Regions from separate parts of the Virgibacillus sp. W0430 genome, predicted to be linked through region 2. Evidence: a T-box and tRNA genes for the amino acid it is inferred to sense, from the RefSeq annotation. Region 2 holds a T-box; the other holds one or more tRNA genes.

Region 1 (8,589 bases), on a different contig from region 2:
AATAACACCCGATTGGTATCCTGCTAAAACCGTAGCTCCTTTTATTGAAGAGCCTGGAAGGTGTGCATCATACAGTGCTTTAAAGGCGGCATCTTCAAATTTGTTTTTAGAACGATTATAATGCTGACCAGATATTGCTAAAATCTCGCCTGTTTGGGGATTCATAGCGACTGCGATCGCATCTTCCAAATGCTGATTTTGATATGGGAACTTTTGAATAGTGTTTTTCAGTTCATCGCGGACAATTTCATCCACGCGTTGTTGAAATTCCATATCAATGGTCAATATTAAATCTTTTCCTCTTTCTCCTGGAACAATTACTTCCGAATCAATCACTTTGCCAGACTTTGTAGTTGTATATTGAATTTGTTCCTTTCTTCCTCGTAGAACATCTTCATATTGTTCTTCCAGTCCACTTATTCCTACACGGTCATTTCGACTATAACCACGTGATAAATAGTATTGCTCCTTATCGGCAGGAATCCCTTGATCTTGGCTCGTAATTGAACCAATAAATGAGCTAATCGATTCTTCAAATGGATATTCACGCTCCCAGTCCGTAGTTGCATTAATACCTGGTAAAAGATCAAGATGTTCAGCTACTTGTGCATATTCTTCTGCTGTCACGTCCTTATTTTTCACGACGTGTGGTGTTAATGAAAATGCTTTATCTAACTCTTTTTTAATAGCAATAACTTCAAGCTCTTCTTTGGAAAAGTCACGTACTTCATCTTCCGTAATTCTTTTTAAAGCTAGATCATATTGCTCCACATCATTTAATTTTTGTTTTTCTTCATCTGATAGCCGAGCAACCGCTTTTTCCTTATTTTTTAAATACCAATACTCTTTTTTATTTCTTAACGTCACTCGATCTAATTCCTCATCGCTATCCATTGCAATAAAGCGTGCCAGGTCTTCTGCGAGCTCAAGCTTATCCTCTGCTTGCACTCCTTTAGGTGGTGTATATGTTATCGAGTATAGTGGCATGTTGTCGACAACTACATTATGATAGCGATCAAGCATCTTCCCTCTCGGTACAGGTATTTTTGTTGTATCTTGAATTGTCCGATCAATTTCCTGCTGAAAAGCTTCCCCTTTTAGAATCTGCACAATTCCTAATTGCACGATTAACACAGAAAACAGTAAAAATACAATGAAAAATAATATATTTAATCGAAAAGGGAGTTGTGCTTTTTTCTTTTTCATTCCCATATCGCTCCCGCCTGCTCAATGATCTTATTCTCGATCCTCTATTATATCATTTTTCATCTCGCTTTTTAATGATTTATCTATTTTTTTCATCGGACAGTTGTTCTTTTACAATGACTTCTTTACTAGAAGGCTCTGTTAAGTAAATATCTTTCATAAAAAAGAAAATCATTAAATACCCTGCACCGAATGTTGCTAATAAAAACGGGATAACAGTTTGTGCAGGAAATATTGTTACGCCTATTAAAAAGATCACAATAGCAACCACTCTTCCAAGATTTACAAACAATTCACGTACGACAATATATTCAATTCTTAGCTCTTTTGCAAATCGGGCTTTGCCAATTACGTCATACGTCATCGAAATGTAAGGTACATTAATTATCGGGTAGGCAATTCCAATAATGATCGCATAGATCATTAAATGCCAATAACTAATTTGAAATAATATGACGTAAATTGAGAAATAAAGCATTAGACCACCAACCAATATCGCTTGCTTTCGTTTTGTTGGCTTGATTACTTTAGTAGCCACAAAATAAAAAATAAAAGATAGGCCCGATAAAAATAAATTAAATGTTCCTAATGCTAATTCACTTTTCGTAGTTAAGAAAACCCATATCGTTATAACAAATAAAAATATGCCCTCTCTTATTCCTTGAAAAATGTGTGCATGCAATGTCTTTTTCCAGTTGTTATTTTCAAATCGTTCGTCTAATACTTGTTTGAATTTAAATTGACCTTCAGCTTTACGGCGCTCCAGAAAGAAACTACATACTACCGCCAAAATAAATAATAAAAAAGATATTGTAAATATTGTTTTATACCCTGTGTTCGCTGTCATGATCGATATAATAAATCCCGCCAGTATTGGACCGATCATCCCACCGAACGACTCCAGAACTCCTAAAAAACCATTGAAAAAATCACGGGTATCTGGTTCTGTTATTTCGAAAGTTAATACATTAAAAGCTAACCAATAAAAACCATAGCCGATACCAAGCAAACTACCGAGTAAAAAATTAAAATAAGCTGCTTTTTCACCAATAATTAACACATTCAAAAAGAAAATCGATAAAAAAATGACTCCTAGTCGTAGAACGACAATTCGATCGATTTTCTTTGCTATTTTTCCTGCTACAATAAAAGTAGCAGGCTGAAAAATAAAGATAGCTAAATTATACATTGCAATCGTAATATAATCGCCTGATTGCTTCCATAAATAGACGTTTACAAATGTGTTTGATAAAAATATACCTAATGAATAAAGACCGCCAATAACGAGTAAGAGGAGTAAATCTCTTGTTATTTCGACCTTTTCAAATAAAGCATGTAATATATTTTGCATATCTCAAAACCCCTTTATATAGTTCATAGTGTGAACAATTCGTTCTGAGATATGTAAAATTAAAAACGTAAAGAAACCACGTAAATAAGGGTTGCTGATAGTGATGGAAAAAAATATGTGGAATGACAGCCTTTGAGTGGGAAAAATCACGTGAAGATTACAAAAGTAATTTCCACGTGACTTTTTATAATTGTTTTCGTTCATTAAAAGAACCGCATATAATAACCATGTTGGTCTTTAAGTAGCTGACTCTTCTAGATCTGAATTTGTCGCTCAGCTATGCACGCTAACGTAATGAGTAGCTGTACTTCTAGAACAATGAATTAAAATCTACTACAACTGTATCGGAGCAATTGAGATAGCACCTAAAACGATATAAAGTTGTAAACAGCCAAAAATAGCATGTGTTTGATCTCACTTATTTCCTCTTAAGAAGTTTATGTTTTCCGTTTGGGTCGATGTCAACTTCTTTGAAGCACTAGATTGAGTCAAATATTTGTGGGTGTTATTTTAAGAAGTTAAAAACCTCTCTTTGTATTCGTTAATTTTAGTATTGATTCCTACCGACCGCAGTAGATATACACTACGCTTTCCGTGGAGGCTGAAGCCGTGCCCGCGGAAAGCATCCACATGCAGTGAATATCAACGGTGTTATTCATGTGTATATCGTTCGAAGTTAAATTGATCACATATTATCTAGTTAGATTCGTGCATCTGTTCCCCCACAATCATTTTACTCATAGGAAGCACTATCAGTTTGTAACAGGGTTCTTCATCGCTGTTAAGCTCTTCATTCCGTATCGATTCTAGAAAGCGTCAATATAAAAAGCCACGAAAACGTAAACGTTTCGTGGCTTTTCGCTTTTTATTTGTTGTTGCTGTAGTTCTTTTCAACTTCAGCCCAGTTTACTACATCCCAAAACGCTTTTGCATATTCTGGGCGTCTGTTTTGATACTTTAAATAGTATGCATGCTCCCAAACATCAAGTCCCAATAGAGGAGTTTTTCCTTCCATTAAAGGAGAGTCTTGGTTTGGTGTACTCATAATTTCAATTTCTCCATTATTTAAAGCAAGCCAAGCCCAACCAGACCCGAAACGACCAGCTGCTGCTGCTTCAAATTGTTCTTTAAATTTATCAAAGCTTCCAAATTTAGAATTAATTTTTTCAGCTAGTTCACCGGATGGCTCTCCACCGCCATTTGGAGAAAGTGTTTTCCAAAACAGGCTGTGGTTTGCATGTCCGCCACCATTATTGCGAACTGCTGTACGAATGCTTTCTGGTACTGCATCTAAATCTGAAATTAAATCCTCCACTGATTTCTCTTGGAGATTACTATGGCCTTCTAGTGCATCATTTAGTTTTGTTACATACGTATTATGATGCTTTGTGTGATGGATGTTCATCGTTTCTTTGTCTATAGTTGGTTCTAATGCCTCATATGCGTATGGTAGTTCAGGTAATTCAAATTTAGCCATTAATTATCGTCTCCCTTTAAATTACTTTTTATTTTGGAAGAATTGGTAAATCAACCCTTCATTTAAAGAGTATCAAAGCCCATTCATTCATGCAAATTATAAGCATATGAAAAGCATTGGGTTAATCCCAATGCTTTTCATAAAGTGGCTCGAGACGGAATCGAACCGCCGACACAAGGATTTTCAGTCCTTTGCTCTACCGACTGAGCTATCGAGCCATAATATAATGTAGTTTATTATTTGAGTTTGACACCTACATCTTCTAGCCTATGCTTCGATGATATGTGCTTCGGGGTTACTCGAACCGTATTCGGTGTAGTCCTGCTTGTTCTACGTAATTAAACAGTTAATATGTATCAAAAAGGAGGAAGAGGGATTCGAACCCCCGCGGGCTTTGACACCCCTGTCGGTTTTCAAGACCGATCCCTTCAGCCAGACTTGGGTATTCCTCCGACATTTTATGGTGGACCCTGCAGGATTCGAACCTGCGACCGATCGGTTATGAGCCGATAGCTCTAACCAACTGAGCTAAGGGTCCTTATAATTTAATGGTAGCGGCGGAGGGGATCGAACCCACGACCTCACGGGTATGAACCGTACGCTCTCGCCAGCTGAGCTACGCCGCCACATGGCTCCACAGGTAGGATTCGAACCTACGACCGATCGGTTAACAGCCGATAGCTCTACCACTGAGCTACTGTGGAATAAGTTAAATTAATAAAGATAAATGTAAGCAGTATGTTTTATATTCAATTAGATGTTAATTAAGACGACAAGATATAATTTACCACGTTAGATCCAATCTGTCAACACTTTATTTATGCTTGTTTCACAAAACTTTTACTAAAATAAATCCATGCTACAGTATGTAATTTCGGGAAAGAACAATACATACTATAGCATGTTCATTTATTTATTTCAACATATTATTAAAAGATCTAATTATTAAACAATTATAACTTCTCGCTTAATACTTCCTCGGCAATGTTAACTGCATGATCTCCTATTCGCTCTAAATTACTAATAATATCCACAAATACGATACCAGCTGATCCAGAACATCTACCTTCATTTACGCGAATTATATGTTTCTTTCGATACGTTCTCTCCATTTTATCAATTTGGTCTTCTTTTTGTACAACAACTAGGGCTTCCTCTCTATCCATTAAATCAAGGGCTTTAACTGCCTGTTTAACGGTTAGAATGGTTAAATCAAACATATTATTTAAATCTTCATGAGCACTTTCCGTCAAATTAATTTTGTTTGATATTTTATAGTCAATTAATTCAATTATGTTTTCGAAATGATCTCCAATTCTTTCTATATCTCGAACTGAATCCATAAGTGCTGTATGTTTTGCACTCTCTGCTTCTGATAATGTTCCGCTGGAAATACTTATTAAATAATTGGTAATATTTCGATCAAGATTATTTAGCGCACCTTCAATTTGCATTGCCATTTCTGAATGCTTCTGCTGTTGTGTAGTCAAATATAAGCTCGTTTCTTCTAAACCTTTATAAGCGTACTCGCCCATGCGAATAATTTCCGATTTCGCTTGAGAAAGGGCTAACGTAGACGACTGTTGAAGAAAAATCGGATCTAAATGTTTTGGTTTATATTCAACTGTAACATCTTCACCTGGAATAATTTTTGTGACCATCCAAGCAAGAATCGCTATAAATGGAAATTGAATAATCGTATTAGCTATATTAAAACTACCGTGAGCAAAGGCTATCGTCATTTCTGGATTGAGATTAAATTTTCCTTGTAAGAATAGCACATATTTCGTAAAAACATCAAGAATAAGAAGAAAGACGGTCGCACCTACTAAGTTGAAAATAACATGCGTATATGCTGCTCTTTTTGCTGCTACAGTAGCTCCTAAAGAAGCAATTATTGCTGTTATTGTTGTACCAATATTATCGCCAAACAAAACTGGAATAGCTGCTTTTAAACTAATTGCCCCTTCACTAAACAACCCTTGCAAAATACCTATTGTAGCACTGGAGCTTTGTACGATTAACGTAAATACTGTTCCAATAGCAACACCTAATACAGGATTTGAACTCATATCTACAGTTAACTCATGAAAAACTTCCAAGCTACGTAAAGGCTTCATTCCAGAGCTCATTAAGCCTAAACCGAAAAACAAAGCACCAAATCCAAATATCGTTTGACCTGCTGCATTTACTTTTTGATTAGAAAAGAAGAAAAGCAAAAAACATCCTACAGCAATTATCGGTAATGCATATTCGCCAATATTTATCCCAATAATAAAAGCTGTCACGGTCGTACCGATATTAGCTCCCATAATAACGCCTATTGCTTGTCTAAGTGTCATAAAGCCAGCGTTTACTAAGCCAACAGTTAGTACAGTCGTACCTGAACTGCTCTGTATAAGAATAGTTACGATAATTCCAGCAAGAACACCTAGAAACGGATTACTTGTGAATTTATCTAGTATATCCCTTAGACGATCACCTGCTGACTTTTGCAAACCTTCTCCCATATATTTTATACCTAGGAGAAATATTCCGAGTCCACCTACAAACTCAAATATGAGTTGCTGTACATTAATTTCCAATTGATAATCAACCTCACTCGTGTTGTGCCTTTTTATGTAATAGCTTGTCCATGTCCTATTATCAAAAATCAAACATAATTTGTAAAGTAACTTTTAAATATTTTACACTATGTTTACAATTGGTCTGCAAAGGTATAATTATGGTTCTAGCTTTTTTACGAGTATTCTTGTACCGTCAACCTTTACAACTACTATTTTACTTCCTTTTTCAATCCATTGCGCATTCGAAATTCCACTAAAATCTTGACCATTAATAGAGATTGTTCCGACCGGACGTAAATCTGTTAATGTTTCGCCATGTAGCCCAACCAATCCTTCATATTCTTTATTCATGGAACTATAGCCTTTATCTTTCGTCAATCGATCCTTAAGTGCAATCTTTTCCCACATATTTCTTCGCTTAAACATTTTCAGGAAAAAAAAGGCACATCCACTTCCGAGTAACACTCCAATAACAGCATATAACCCTGATGAAATATTTTGTGCTGCTAATGCAGTTGCTAATAGCATGCATGCCAAGCCTAATGTCGCCAGAGTACCATCATTAATTAGCTTACCATCTGCGATAATAAGTAATAATCCAATAAAGTACACAATAAGCATTAAAATAAAGGTGCTCGGTTCTACAATATTTCCATAAAAATAAAATGTTATTAATCCGATACCTAATAGTCCAAATATACCACGCATATTAACAAGTATTTCACCAATCAAAAACATCGTACCAAAAAATGTTATTAAAAATAAGACCCAACCAGCATCTACTATAGGTAAGACCAATGGTATTCCTCCTCTATAATTAAGCCACTCCTACACTAAGGAAGTGATTTTATGGGAATGTTAAAAAGAATGGCTGTTTATCTTTTTATTATTTTATTTCTAATGAGTATGTATAATGACCTTACTAAAGGATCTATTTTGTATGAAGAAGTTGTGCCAATTGACAAGCAGGAAAATTCGATTGTTAAAATTAAAGCGCGCTCTGGCGATACTGTTTTAACAATGTCCGAAAGGTTATATTCATCCGATAGCATTCGTATGGAAAAAATTATGGAAGACTTTAAAAAACTAAACCCGCATACAAATCCATATCGTTTGATAGCAGACGAATATTATTATTTTCCAGCTAAAGACACTACTCTCCCATAGTATACCATTAATCACCTTTTGCGAGCATAAAAAGAAGCTGAATAAATCAGCTTCATGATGATACAATTGGAAGAAACAGGCGAATTACTATTGATAATGTACCAACAACGATAGCAGTATTTCCTAAAATTTCTGCATCTCTTCTCCTAGCCATAAATCCTAGGATAATGCCAGCAGCACCGAATATAATCGGTATTATAAAAAAGGATAGAATAGAGAGTACAACAGAAATCCATCCAAATGACCAATTCGTGTCTTTCTGTACATCCTCTTCATCTTTGATGAAAGTATCACTTGTTAATTCAGCAGCAATTTCTTCCTCTCTTGAACCGTTCCGCTTTTCTTCTGCTTGATCATACATATAATTTGTTAACGATTGCCGTTTGTCCTGTTCGCCCATTTTATCTTGCATGCCTTCATCTCGATAATCATCCATAAATTAACCTTCCCTTCTTAAAGGATCACGTTTAGTTTATGGAGTCCAACTGTTAATAGTAATGTTATTTTTTGGAATGATGCAGTAAAAAGGTTTCCTTTTTAATTTAAATACATACAATGAAGTGAATTATTACATTCGTTCGATAACATGAAAAGGAGCAAACTCATGACGGATATTCTTAAACGTATCGTAGTGACCAGGCTACAGCAGCTTACAAATCATGAATTAATACATTATGGCAGGAAATATCGATTCACTATTTCCTTAGAAGAAGCGAATCAATTGACACGGTACATTCAAACTGCAAAACCGAATCCATTTGAAGCGAAGGATCGATTGAAAATGTATAACGAAATAAGTCGCGTTACAAATAAAGAAACCG
Region 2 (8,589 bases):
AGTGCAAGTCAGCGAAATAAGAGCGCAAGCTTTCATGTTTTTGTTCTACTTAATTAATACTATTCCTCGACTTAAGTAACATCAGTAACGTCATTTGACAAAGAACCAAAATAATAAAACCTCGGATAAGAGACATCGTGCTGTCTCTCGTCCAAGGTTAACATATGTAATCGTGTTGTATAAATGGAGGAGGTAGAGGGATTCGAACCCCCGCGGGCTTTGACACCCCTGTCGGTTTTCAAGACCGATCCCTTCAGCCAGACTTGGGTATACCTCCGTAGCAACATTTTATAATATACAATACTATCGTTTGCTTGTCAATTGGTAAAGTAAAAAAAATGAATAAAGTATTTGTAGAAGGATATTTAGCAGCTTGAAAAACAGTGTATCCATTCCGCTCTTTTACAGAAAAAGTAAAAGCTACGTACGTTTACTATTTATAGGCCGTTAATATATACCGAAGGAACAAGTTACGCTCCCGAAAAAACCGTGCAACGTTTCCGGGAGCTATTGTTTACTTAATTACAGATCTACCGCCCATATATGGACGTAATACTTCAGGGATTATTACCGAACCATCCTCTTGTTGATAGTTTTCTAAAATTGCAGTTACCGTCCGACCTACAGCTAACCCAGATCCATTTAACGTATGAACATAGTCAAGCTTACCATTATCTTCTCTTCGGTAACGAATACCTGCTCTTCTAGCTTGGAAAGCCTCAAAATTAGAGCAAGATGATATTTCTCGATACGTTTCCTGTGTTGGAATCCATACTTCAATATCGTACTTTTTTGCAGCCGTAAAGCCTAAATCTCCCGTACACATACTCATTACGCGATAAGGCAGTTTTAAAAGCTGCAACACCTTCTCTGCTGTTTTCGTTAACTGCTCCAACGTTTCATACGAATCCTCTGGTTTTGAAAAATGTACAAGTTCTACTTTGTTAAACTGATGCTGACGGATGAGTCCACGCGTATCTCTTCCAGCTGATCCTGCCTCTGAGCGAAAGCAAGCGCTATATGCTGTATACTTTTTTGGTAAGTCGCTTTCTTTCAATATTTCATCTCGATGGAAATTCGTTACTGGTACTTCTGCAGTTGGAATTAAAAAGTAATCCCAATCAGCAATACGAAATGCATCTTCTTCAAATTTCGGCAATTGTCCAGTACCTGTCATACTTGTTCGATTTACAATATACGGAGGAAGCATTTCTTCATATCCGTGTTCATCAACATGCAAATCAAGCATAAAATTATACAATGCCCGCTCCAGTCGTGCACCTAACCCTTTATAAAATACAAATCGACTGCCAGTAACCTTTGCAGCACGCTCAAAGTCAATAATGCCTAAGTCAGAGGCAACATCCCAGTGTGGCTTTGCAGTAAAGGAGAACGAAGGAATCGTCCCCCACTTTCTTACCTCTACATTGTCTTCCTCATCTTCTCCAATAGGCACACTTTCATGAGGTATGTTTGGGATCGAATACATAATTTTGTCTAATTTAAGTTGGACTTCAGTGAGCTCTGTATCAAGCGCTTTAATACGATCGCCTACTTTGCGCATTTCATGAATTGCGTCGGCAGCATCCTGCTTTTCCTTTTTCAGTATCGATATTTGTTTTGAAGTCTCATTGCGTTGTGCTTTCAAGCTTTCTGTTTCCGCAATTAAAGCTCTTCTTCGTTCATCGTATACACTAAACTTATCTAGCTCTGATAAATCCTCTCCACGATAAGCTAATTTTTTTGTGATTTCTTCAAAATTTGTTCGTAAAAATTTTATATCTAACATTGGCTTCTCCTCCTAAAAGTTATTAAATTATTTTTTTGCCTTTCTCCTATATTTTCAAACCACCCGTTATTTTTAGGTGCAGTCTATCGTACGTATATTCGCCTGCTTGAACATACGTAAAAATACAAAAAACTCCCGCCCTATAACTAGGGACGAGAGTATACCCGCGTTGCCACCCTGATTGAAGAATCATCTTCCGGCTCACTGTTGATAACGGAACAAATCCGAGTTTATTTACTCAATTTCCATAAACTAGTTCAGGGACGGATTCACTGTACATTTTTATCGATTTTCACCAGCCATCGACTCTCTAAAAAATAATCTACAATTACTTTTTCCCATCATTACTTTTCGTATTTCATTACTATTATATTAGACAATTTAGCGGAAGGATGCAAACAGTATGCTAACCCATCCGATTCCTCACCAAATATGAACTATTTTCGTATTAAAATAAGCCTTTAATCATATCTACAATACTAGTGACCAATCCACGAAAGAAGTCACCAATGGAGCCAAGCATAATCATAAACCAATTTTTCTTTTCTACTGCTTTCGTTGTCACAACATCGATTTTATTATTACCTTTTTCAATAATATATCCATTATCTGCATCGCCATCGTAGATTAAAGTTGCTGTACCTACTTTTTCTCCCTTTTTAACAGGAGCTTCTAATTCGCCTTCATTATTTAGCTTAGCTTGGTCGATTTCGAATTGTAAAGTGTATTTATCCTCTTCGCCTTTTTTTATCGGTGCTGTAAATGAATCCTTGAGCGCAATCTCTACCTCGTCACTTTTTCCTTTTATAACTGGAAGGGTTGCTTGATCCTTTACCTGGTAGCCCGCTTTAAACAATTCCTTTGACTCAAAATGAGTAAACCCATAATCGAGCAATTTTGCCGTTTCCTTAAAACGTTCTTCCTCACTCGCTGTTTTCATAACTACGGATATGAGGCGATTACCATTTCGTTCAGCTGTTCCAGTAAAGCAATAGCCAGCTTTTTCTGTAAAACCAGTTTTTAGCCCATCAACACCTTCGTACACATAAGGCTTTAAAAAAGTTGCTTGATGAGGAAGCATCCAATTCCAGTTGCGAATCATTTGCTCATCAAATTCAATTTCAGGAATACTGGAAATATCTAATGACTCCGGATAATCTGTCACTAAATGATAGCCAAGCAGTGCAGCTGATTTAGCTGATAACAAGTTCGTATCATCGGGATTCGTACCTTCTGGATAATGCTCGCCGAGCGATTTATTATCCAATCCAGTGGAATTTACAAATTTAGCTGCTGGCAATCCCATTTCCTCCGCTTTTGCGTTCATCATTTTGACGAACTCACCTTCTGTACCAGCTATCAGCTCCGCAAGTGCCATTGTCGTTGCATTATCGGAGTTAATTGCCATTGCGTTATACAAGTCTCGTACGGTGTAATCTATATTTTGTCGTAAACCGATCCCGGAAAAGCTCGTGTTTGCGGACACTTTATAAAGTACATCGCTTATTTGCGTTGTATCATCCCACGTTATCGTTCCTTTTTCAATCGCTTCCCAGACAAGGTATTCGGTCATCATTTTTGTCATACTAGCTGGAGGCAGTGCTTCGTCCGCGTTTTTTTCGTATAAAATCTTTCCGCTATTTGCATCAACTAAAATAGCAGACTCTGCATTTATATCTACTGTTTCTGCTGCTTGTACAAAAGTTGGCTGAACTACAAATGAAGTTAATAACATTATGATAAAGCTTGCGAAAACACCTTTTTTTATGCTCTGTTTCAATCTTTTTACCTCCGCTTATTTCCTTTTAAGTAAAAGTTTTACAATTATGTAAACATACAATATCCATAATTGCATCCTCTGATATTTTACCACAAAAATAGACATTGAAAAATTGCCTTTGTAAAATATATATTTACCAATTTATACGTTTTTCCTACCAGTAATGCCTACATAACAAATAGACTAGGCGATAAGAAAGCTTTTTACACCATCTCAGCAGTTAATTACGCTGAACACGATTATGTACACTTCATGTGAAAAGAAATGTATTGCATACCGTCCAAATAGATCCTCTTGTCCAAAATAAGATAGGGATTAGTTCCACCTAATCCCTCCGTTATAATCTATTATAAATATCGTATTAATTGTAAATGGATACGAAATGATTGTTTAAATGCGATAGTTAGGAGCTTCTTTCGTTATTTGTACTTCGTGTGGATGACTTTCCTTTAATCCAGCGTTTGTTATGCGTATAAATTGCCCATCTTTTCGTAACGCTTCAAGTGTTGGTGTACCACAATACCCCATACCCGCTCTTAATCCACCTAGTAATTGGTGAATCGTATTCGCCAGTGACCCTTTATATGCAACTCGTCCCTCAATACCTTCTGGAACAAGCTTTTTCACATCATCAGATTCCTGGAAATATCGGTCTTTAGAGCCCGCTTTCATCGCACCTAGAGAACCCATTCCCCGATAAACCTTGTATTGTCTACCTTGGAATATTTCCATTTCTCCCGGGCTTTCTGTGACACCTGCAAACAAACTCCCTAGCATAACAGCACTCGCACCTGCTGCTAATGCTTTCACTATGTCACCAGAAAACTTTATACCCCCATCAGCAACTATTGGAACACCATATGGAGCCGCTGCTTGTGCACAGTCATACACCGCTGTAATTTGTGGTACTCCTATGCCAGCAACGACACGAGTCGTACAAATAGAACCTGGTCCAATACCAACCTTAACAATGGATGCACCAGCTTCAATTAAGTCCTTTGTCGCTTCTGCAGTAGCTACATTTCCAGCAATAATCGGTAAGTCGGGATATAATGACCGAACTTGCTTTACTTGATCAAGCACACCTTTTGAATGCCCATGTGCTGTATCAATAACGATCACATCGACACCAGCTTCTACAAGCTTGTCAATTCGTTTTAAAGAATCTCCTGTTACCCCAACTGCTGCACCTACAACTAATCGACCTTGTGCATCTTTTGCAGAATGTGGATACTCAATTACCTTTTCGATATCTTTAATCGTTATAAGCCCTCTTAATACATTATCTTCGTCAACAAGTGGCAGCTTTTCAATTCGGTGTTTTTGCAAAATCTTTTGCGCTTGTTCCAACGTAGTCCCTACTGCTGCCGTTACTAAATTTTCGCTCGTCATTACTTCTGAAATTAAAATCGAATAATCCTCAATAAAACGCAAATCGCGATTCGTCAAAATTCCAACAAGCTTCTGATCTTCAATGTTATTTACGATTGGAACACCTGATATTCTAAATTTAGCCATTAAGTGTTCTGCATCGAATACTTGATGTTCTGGAGTGAGAAAGAATGGGTTCGTTATTACACCACTTTCTGACCGTTTTACGCGATCGACCATTTCTGCTTGTTCTTCGATAAGCATGTTTTTATGAATGACCCCGAAACCGCCTTGTCTTGCCATAGCTATCGCCATATCTGCTTCGGTAACTGTATCCATCCCTGCGCTAATAAAAGGAGCACTTAATTTTAAATTTGGTGCCAACTCTGTACTTACAGAAACGTCCTTTGGTAGCACCTCTGACTTTGCAGGTACGAGTAATACATCATCAAATGTTAATCCTTCTTTAGCAAATTTACCCTCCATTTTCATCCTCCTTAATATTCAGATACCGTTTAACAAGTGATACATTCTTTATATTTTGGCTACACTTATACCATAATTTATTATTTTCTTAAAGGTTTTTGTTTTATGTATTGTAAATTACAATACGTTATCATGTGCTTTTTTTCAACTTGTGAAGCGTTTACGATAAAAAGAAAATTGATTCGAAATATTGAGATACTTAAGGGAGGATAAGCATTGGATAAACATAAAATCGTAACCTTTCTAACTTATTTACAGTCACAGCAAACAGCACAGCAATACTTGCTCCATTGCTACAGTAAACGAAAAGTGAAGGATGCACCGTTAAAGAGCTACGAAAACAGTAATCGGTTTCTATATTACTTACAGCACGGGCGTCAATTTTATAAAACAGGGGAAACGGCAGAAACTTTTATTCAACCAATTTTATACTATTATGGCTTAACGCATTTGATTAAAGCAATTGTACTAACCATTCGACCAAACTATCCTGAAACATCCTCAATTTTAGCGCACGGTGTTTCTACTAGAAGGAGAAAAAAGAAACAGTATACTTTTCTTCATGATGAAGTAAAAGCACAGCAGAATGGGTTGTTTCCTTATTTTGCTGAACACGTTTACGGAATAAAAAAACAAGCACTTTCGAAATGGAATATGAAAGCGTTACTCGCCAGCATACCAGAATTGAATACGTTTTTTCATTTTAACAATAAAGAACAAGGAATGGTTGCAGTAGGAAACTTAGGGACAACAGAAATCCATTTCCCACTACGACTTCTTGATCACTATCATTTAACGACAGAAGCATTAATACAGCGTATTCGCCCATATTTACCACAAATTGGAACGGTTGTTACCGACAAGGAGAAGATCCATATCACCTTAACCGTCCCGGTCAACGAAGCACGCGGACCGTTTAAAATTAATAACGATAATGACAAAATTTATTTTCCTTCTACACGCGATATGTACGAAGTCTATTCGGAGTCAATCAACCATTATTTGATATTGTACAATTTAAGTATGATTTGCCGTTATGAAACGGAATGGTGGGGAGATCTATTAGGTACAAAGTCGGATGTCGACTACCCATTAATCGCTCATTATCTTCAAGTTGCACGTAAAAAGGTTCCTTTATTAATCGGTTACGAATTGCTAAAGCAATCGCCATTCGGTTAACATCCAACACCATATCGTTTAATTATAGCAATTGTATTTGAAATCATTTCGATTATCGGCTTATCCATCAATTGCTTCTTCAATGTAAAGATTCATATTGTTTTCTAAACTAATTATTTCTCTACTATCCGTTAGCTTTATCATCGGTCTTGTCGGTTGTTTATTATTTATAAATACGATTTCGCCTTCTTTTTCATTAGATAACTTTACGCGCGTACCGATTGAGAAGTTTGTTAAGCTTTCGATAAATACCAAAACTACCTTAGGAGAAAGCCTTGAAAATTGCTTCCCTTGCAATTGTTCAATTACCTTAAAGGAGGAAGCTTTCTTTGCGTAAATGCGCTCACAAGTCATCGCATGATAGGTGTCACACACAGCAATAATTTGTGCGTATAGATGAATTTTGTTTCCTTTCATCTGATACGGGTATCCTGTACCATCCATTCTCTCGTGGTGTTGTAAGATTGCTAGCTTCGCCTGTTGAGAAAGCGTTGGGATTTTTTCTACTAGTCGATAGGAAAAAATCGGATGTTGTTTTACTTCATCAAATTCTCTCGATGTCAATGGACGGTCTTCCATATAATACGTGTTTATTTTTGCCATCCCACTATCGCTTAATACCCCTGCTAACCCGAGTTGCAACCACTCGTTTTTCAACAAATTCATTTTTTGACCAATATAAGCTGATAAAAGGCCTACAGAAACAGAATGATGATATATGTAGTCCTGCTTATTAGAATACTGCTGTAGGCGAAAAACAGCTGATCCAAATTGTTCAACCCGCATTAGTAATGGGAGCATCATTTTCCGTACTTGAGGCATATCGATCGGTACGTTGTTCTGCCATTGATGATACATTTTTTTAAATTGTTCTACAACTTGAAGGTAATGTTCTGCTAACGTAAGTTCTTCATCTACGTGCTGTCGTTTTATTTTTTCTACTTGTTCTGCTTCGTCTTGCATTTTTGGTTTAAACAACTCTCCATTTGCTAATTTCGGAGAGACGTGAACGGATTCTATTAAAAATTTCTTTAATATCGTAATATGCTCATCTGCAAGCACTGTATTTTCTAATACGATTGGCCGGCCACTTGGCCCTATAACACTTTTAAGCAATATACATCCTGTCGTAAGTTGCGTTGTATTAACTTGCAAGCCTGCACCCCCATCATACAGTCATCTATGTAATTTAAATATTATAAAAATTAGGAAGGATAAACAAGGTGATTCTCCAGCTTTTTACATGCTAATCGAATCACCTCGTTATTTATTAGATCTATTATTCTTCGTTCTCTGTCGATTCTTCTATCTCATCGTTCTCAACTTCTTCTACTTCATCCGTTTCTTCCTCACGATTAACTTGGGCAACGGTTGCAACCTCTTCATCGGCTTGCAAGCGTATAAGCCGTACACCTTGCGTATTCCGTCCTGTTTGAGAAATACTGTCTACTGGGATACGAATCAATACACCTGCGACTGTAATTAACATCATATCTTCTTCACCGGTTACTGCCTTCACTGCAACGACATGTCCGGTCTCATCTGTTAATTTACATGTAAATATACCTTTTCCACCACGATTTGTTTTACGATACTGTTCTTCAGGTGTTCGTTTTCCTACACCTTTATTCGTTACATGGAGGACTTGCATATCCTTTTCTAAAATCTCCATTGAAACAACTTCATCTTCTTCACGTAAGGTAATCCCACGAACGCCAGCAGCCGTCCTCCCCATGGAACGCACTTGTTCTTCTTCAAAGCGAATTAAATAACCTTGCTTTGTTGCAATCATAATATCTTTATTACCGTCCGTTAAACGAACAGATATAAGTTCGTCCTCATCTCGTAGGCCAACCGCAATTAAACCGCCTTTACGTATATTGGCAAACTGAGATAATGGAGAGCGTTTCGATATGCCGTGCTTCGTTGTAAAGAATAAGTACCAATCATCGACAAAGTCTTTCACAGTAATTACTGCGTTAAT

What was found. The T-box of region 2 lies ahead of serS (serine--tRNA ligase). A T-box ahead of a tRNA ligase gene usually reads a tRNA of that ligase, here a tRNA-Ser.
Region 1: it encodes a tRNA-Ser, which carries the amino acid that the T-box ahead of serS (serine--tRNA ligase) is inferred to sense. The anticodon was not compared.

Annotation. Positions count from the first base shown of each region.
Region 1 covers NZ_JBPYCS010000037.1:2,767-11,355, forward strand. Annotated here, with positions in the region: gene ACLIBH_RS13140 (peptidoglycan D,D-transpeptidase FtsI family protein) at 1-1,206, opposite strand, end outside; gene ACLIBH_RS13145 (MFS transporter) at 1,286-2,557, opposite strand; gene ACLIBH_RS13150 (superoxide dismutase) at 3,423-4,034, opposite strand; tRNA gene ACLIBH_RS13155 (tRNA-Phe) at 4,180-4,252, opposite strand; tRNA gene ACLIBH_RS13160 (tRNA-Ser) at 4,397-4,486, opposite strand; tRNA gene ACLIBH_RS13165 (tRNA-Ile) at 4,496-4,572, opposite strand; tRNA gene ACLIBH_RS13170 (tRNA-Met) at 4,584-4,660, opposite strand; tRNA gene ACLIBH_RS13175 (tRNA-Asn) at 4,664-4,738, opposite strand; gene ACLIBH_RS13180 (Na/Pi cotransporter family protein) at 4,988-6,619, opposite strand; gene ACLIBH_RS13185 (NfeD family protein) at 6,758-7,399, opposite strand; gene ACLIBH_RS13190 (hypothetical protein) at 7,451-7,768, shown strand; gene ACLIBH_RS13195 (hypothetical protein) at 7,821-8,204, opposite strand; gene ACLIBH_RS13200 (DUF2624 family protein) at 8,373-8,589, shown strand, end outside.
Region 2 covers NZ_JBPYCS010000013.1:64,214-72,802, reverse strand. Annotated here, with positions in the region: tRNA gene ACLIBH_RS08805 (tRNA-Ser) at 185-277, opposite strand; gene serS (serine--tRNA ligase) at 515-1,789, opposite strand; T-box leader at 1,935-2,143, opposite strand; gene ACLIBH_RS08795 (D-alanyl-D-alanine carboxypeptidase family protein) at 2,238-3,569, opposite strand; gene guaB (IMP dehydrogenase) at 3,960-5,426, opposite strand; gene ACLIBH_RS08785 (YaaC family protein) at 5,643-6,605, shown strand; gene ACLIBH_RS08780 (HD-GYP domain-containing protein) at 6,666-7,760, opposite strand; gene gyrA (DNA gyrase subunit A) at 7,885-8,589, opposite strand, start outside.